2 regions of the Lachnoanaerobaculum sp. MSX33 genome follow, and region 1 is predicted to be linked to the other one. Evidence: a T-box and tRNA genes for the amino acid it is inferred to sense, from the RefSeq annotation. Region 1 holds a T-box; the other holds one or more tRNA genes.
The links. A T-box is a leader RNA that pairs with one kind of tRNA and senses whether it is charged. The one in region 1 lies ahead of thrS (threonine--tRNA ligase), so its partner is inferred to be a tRNA-Thr.
Positions count from the first base shown of each region.

Region 2: it encodes a tRNA-Thr, which carries the amino acid that the T-box ahead of thrS (threonine--tRNA ligase) is inferred to sense. The anticodon was not compared.

Region 1 covers NZ_AZXX01000086.1:20,552-23,017, forward strand. Annotated here, with positions in the region: gene thrS (threonine--tRNA ligase) at 1-999, opposite strand, end outside; T-box leader at 1,044-1,236, opposite strand; gene HMPREF1495_RS10135 (FAD-dependent oxidoreductase) at 1,289-2,466, opposite strand, start outside.
Region 2 covers NZ_AZXX01000071.1:21,376-23,841, forward strand. Annotated here, with positions in the region: gene HMPREF1495_RS08005 (ABC transporter substrate-binding protein) at 1-47, opposite strand, end outside; gene HMPREF1495_RS08010 (ABC transporter permease) at 31-795, opposite strand; gene HMPREF1495_RS08015 (thiamine-binding protein) at 785-1,090, opposite strand; TPP riboswitch at 1,116-1,215, opposite strand; tRNA gene HMPREF1495_RS08020 (tRNA-Trp) at 1,328-1,398, shown strand; tRNA gene HMPREF1495_RS08025 (tRNA-Pro) at 1,409-1,482, shown strand; tRNA gene HMPREF1495_RS08030 (tRNA-Glu) at 1,490-1,561, shown strand; tRNA gene HMPREF1495_RS08035 (tRNA-Glu) at 1,587-1,658, shown strand; tRNA gene HMPREF1495_RS08040 (tRNA-Thr) at 1,698-1,770, shown strand; gene rsfS (ribosome silencing factor) at 1,798-2,136, opposite strand; gene yqeK (bis(5'-nucleosyl)-tetraphosphatase (symmetrical) YqeK) at 2,137-2,466, opposite strand, start outside.

The DNA of each region.
Region 1 (2,466 bases):
CGGTCTTAGTGCAAGAATCTCTCCGTCATGCTGAGGATCTCCCAAAATAAACATACCGTCCTGATAGTGATCCCAGTGTCCTGAAATCTTATAAAGATCCGACTTTGCCATAAGCGGAGTCTTTGTTCTTACATAGCCCCACTCATTGTCCTCAAGATCCTCAATCCATCTTTGTAGTTTCTGAATCATCTTTGTACCCTTCGGTAACATAAGAGGAAGTCCTTGACCCACTACATCTACAGTTGTAAAGAGTTCCATTTCTCTTCCAAGCTTGTTATGATCTCTAAGCTTAATATCTTCAAGATGCTTTAAATGTGCCTCAAGCTCCTCTTTTGAATTATAGGCTGTACCGTATATTCTTTGAAGCTTTGCCTTGTTTGAATCACCTCTCCAATATGCCATTGATGATGATATAAGTTTAAAAGCCTTTATATCCTTTGTTCTTTGAAGATGAGGTCCTGCACAAAGATCTGTGAAATCTCCCTGCTTATAGAAAGATATCTTCTCACCCTCAGGCAAATCTTTTATAAGTTCTACCTTATATGGCTCTTGTCTTTCTTCCATAAACTTGATGGCTTCTTCTCTTGGAAGCTCAAATTTCTCTATATGAGCACCTTCTTTTATAACCTTCTTCATTTCAGCCTCAAGCTTGTCAAGATCTTCTCTTGAGAAAGGCTCATGGTCAAAATCATAGTAAAATCCTTCCGCAATGCTTGGTCCGATAGCAAGCTTGGCATCCGGGAAAACTCTTTTTACAGCTTCAGCAAGTACATGCGATGCTGAATGTCTTATAACGGAGAGTGCCTCCCTATCCTTTAATGTAATAAGATTGAGCTCACAATCACTCTCAATTTCATCTCTTAAATCATGCATAACACCGTTTACTTCACCGGCAACAACATTTCTTGCCAAACCCTCACTGATGTCCTTAGCAATATCAATAATACTTTTTTTGCTCTCATATTCTTTTACTGAGCCGTCTTTTAATGTTATCTTCATATTTCCTCCATTTCCAATAATAAAAAATCGCCCCTAAACTTTCGTTTAAGGGCGATTGACGCGGTTCCACCTTAATTCAGATATATAAATATATCCCTCATTTGATTATAACGTAATCAACGTGCTGTATTAAAGCCACTCCGAGACGGTCTTCACATATACTTCCATAAGTTGCTCTCAGCCTCCAACTCTCTCTGTAATTTCCACATATGCTACTTTTCTCTTCTTCGTTTATGCACAATATAATATTACTTGATTTTACCTTTGTCAAGGTCTCAGTGTATTTTATTTATAAATTTTCCAAATAATTGAGCATACCTTCTACGGCAACCTTTGCCTGAGCGACTGCATCAACTACTGTTTTTGAGCCGTGAACCACATCACCTGCCGCAAAAACACCTTCAACCGTTGTCATGCAGTTTTCATCAACTATCAAAAGCCCCTTATCCGATGCTCTAAGTCCGTCTGTTGTAAGAACAAGTTTATTCTTAGGTCCGTTACTTACAGATATGATTGTAGAATCTGCATCTACATAGTCGAGTTCTTTTTCATAGTCGATAACATTATCTTCTTCATCAAATATTGCAGTCTTAAATACAGGACCGTCATATGTAATGGCTTCAATAGCCTTACCGAATATAAACTCGGCTCCTTCATATTTGGCCGCCTCGACCTCTACGGAGTTTGCTGCAACTCTTTTACTTCTGGCATAGAGCTTTACCGTTCTTGAACCTCTTCTAAGTGCCGTTCTTGCCACATCCATTGCGGCATTTCCCATACCGATTATCGCAACACTGTCTCCAAGCTTATGTCCGTCAGGATTTGCCAAGTAGTCTACACTGAAATGTACATTCGGCATACTCTCACCTGCAATACCCAAAGTCTTTGCTCTCCACACTCCGGTACCTACAAATACTGCCTTGTAACCGTCTCTGAAAAGATCCTTTATCTCCAAAGCTCCGCCAACTGCGGTATTGTTTCTTATCTTTATTCCCATTTTTTCCATCTTGTCATAGTATCTTTGCATTAAAGACTTCGGCAATCTGAAATCAGGAATGCCGTACTGAAGCACTCCGCCTATTGTATTCTTTTCATCAAAAATAGTTACATCATAGCCTTCTTTTATCATCTTAATCGCTACAGTCATACCTGCAGGACCTCCGCCTATGACTGCGACCATCACATTCTTTCTCGGCTTTTTAACAAATTCCATTCTGTCCAGATAAAAGTCCGATATAAACTTTTCTATATCACAAAATCTTACCGGATTGTTTTTTCTGTTCATTATACAATTACCGAGGCATTGAGCTTCATGGTCACAAACTATTGAGCAAACCAAAGATAAAGGATTGTTATCAAAGAGAATTTCTCCGGCCTCCATTATCTTTCCTTCTTTAAAAAGTGATATAACCTGCGGTATTGATGTTGTTATAGGACAATGACTGCTGCAAAGCGGTTTTTTACATT
Region 2 (2,466 bases), on a different contig from region 1:
GCACCTACGCTTAATGCGACAAATAAATTCTTAATTACTTTTTTCATGTTTCTCCTCCCATGGCATGGATATCTTCTGTAATATATCCACCGCCTTTAATAATAATAAACTAAGTATAGATATAATAATTATAACTGCAAACATCTTGTCAAAGGCATATGCCTTTCTTACCCTTGTCATATATACGCCAAGACCTCTAAATCCACCAAGCCATTCAGATATTACACCTCCTACTACAGAGTATGAAGCTGAAATCTTCAATGCCGCAAAAAATTTTCCCATAGATGAAGGCAGCTTTATAAATTTATAAATATCAATTTCGCTTGCACCCATAGACTTTAAAAGGTTTATCTCATCTTTGTCCGTACTCTTAAAACTTTCAAGTACACCTATCGTAATAGGGAAAAAAGTCACAAGTACTATCAGTATAATTTTAGGCAAAAGATCATATCCGAACCATAATACCAAAAGCGGTGCAATTGCTATTGTAGGAATCGTTTGGCTGATAATAATAATCGGATAAAAGGTTTTATAAAGTTTTGAAAATCTGTCCATTAACAATGCAAATAAAAGTCCCAGTAGCACTCCTACTGTCAGTCCAAGCATACTTTCAAGCAGCGTATACAAAAGATGATACATGAGTAATGAAAAATCTTCTACCAATGCACTTACTATCTGCACAGGTGAAGGCATAAGATATCCCGGTATTATTTGTAGGCTGCAAAGCATCTGCCAGATCAACAAAAATAAAACACCAAATCCGATCGGGTATATACTGTCTCTTTTATTTTTCATCTGTATGGTGTTTTGTCACCTTTCTGTCTATTGTAAGCAAGTCTCCGTCAGGTTTAAAGCTTACTTTAATATAAGCCATTACCCCCGGTGCACCTGCTCTTATCGCCACATGTTGGCATTCCTTTACAATATCCATAAGTTCGTCATATTCGCCCTCAATGGTTGTTTCAAAAGGACCGACATAATATTTCAAACCTGTACTCTTTATATATGCTATTACCTCATCTACAATTCTTACTATTTCTTCATTGTCATATACTTCAGGTAATGTCTGTATAGCTACACTCGCATTCATATTTACCTCCAAAAAAAGACTGCTCTACGGCAGTCTTTTTCTTTCCTACGCCGGCATTACCCGGATCAGGTTATGGGTTAAGGTAAAAACCTCTCTCAGCCGTATTAGCACCCCTTCAAATATTTACTTTGATTATAATACGAATCCAAAAAAATTCAATCAAATTTTTTATAAAAAATAAAAACTTTTAGTTGACAGATTAGAGCTTAACTGGTATAGTATCAAAGTACCTTACAGAGGGGAATAGTTCAATGGTAGAGCAACGGTCTCCAAAACCGTAAATGGGGGTTCGAGCCCCTCTTCCCCTGCTTTAAATCTCGAGGTGTGGCTCAGTTTGGTGGAGTGCAGCGTTCGGGACGCTGAGGTCGCAAGTTCGAATCTTGTCACCTCGATTTATAAGGCCAATTGGTCAAGCGGCTAAGACGGCGCCCTCTCACGGCGCAAACCCGGGTTCGATTCCCGGATTGGTCATCAAAAAGTATATATCCCGTTAAAGGGCCAATTGGTCAAGCGGCTAAGACGGCGCCCTCTCACGGCGCAAACCCGGGTTCGATTCCCGGATTGGTCATTAAAGGAAGAGTGAAACTCTTCCTTTATTCATATATATGCTTGTGTAGCACAGTTGGTAGTGCAACTCATTCGTAATGAGTAGGTCGTCGGTTCGAGTCCGATCGCGAGCTTAAAAAAGCTGCCTTTCGGCAGCTTTTTTACATTTCCACTTCTATTCCGTCTCTCCAGATTCTGTCAAGATCATAGAAAGCTCTGTCTTCTCTAAGGAAAATATGAACAACAATATCTCTGTAATCCAGCAACATCCATGTTGCATTCTTATTTCCTTCTATAGCATGCGGAACAATTCCTTCTCTACCTAAAATAAAATCAATCTCATCAGATATAGCCTGAACCTGATTTACATTATTTGCACTGGCTATTATAAAATAATCCGCTACGGAACTTACTTTTGTTATATCAATAACCTTGATATATTCGCCTTTTTTGTCATCAATTATATTATAAATCTTTTTTACAATTTCTTTTATTTCCATCTACACCTCTTCATCTCTCAATTCATATGTAAACTTATCTATATACATATCCTGACTGCTCAAATACTCAATAGTTGATTTTGCAATTCTTCCTATCGCTTTAGTTATATCCTCAAATGCAAGTTTTCTTATCTCATCAAGACCCGGTAATTGTTTTCTGTTAGGTTCTATATAGTCTGCAACAAATACAATTTTTTCCAACATACTCATATCTCTTTTACCTGTTGTATGCCATCTTATAGCCGACAAGATAACTTCATCTTTAATATTGTAGTTTTTTCTTGCTAAGTAAGGTGCGTATATTGCATGAAGAATTTGAGGCGCTTTATC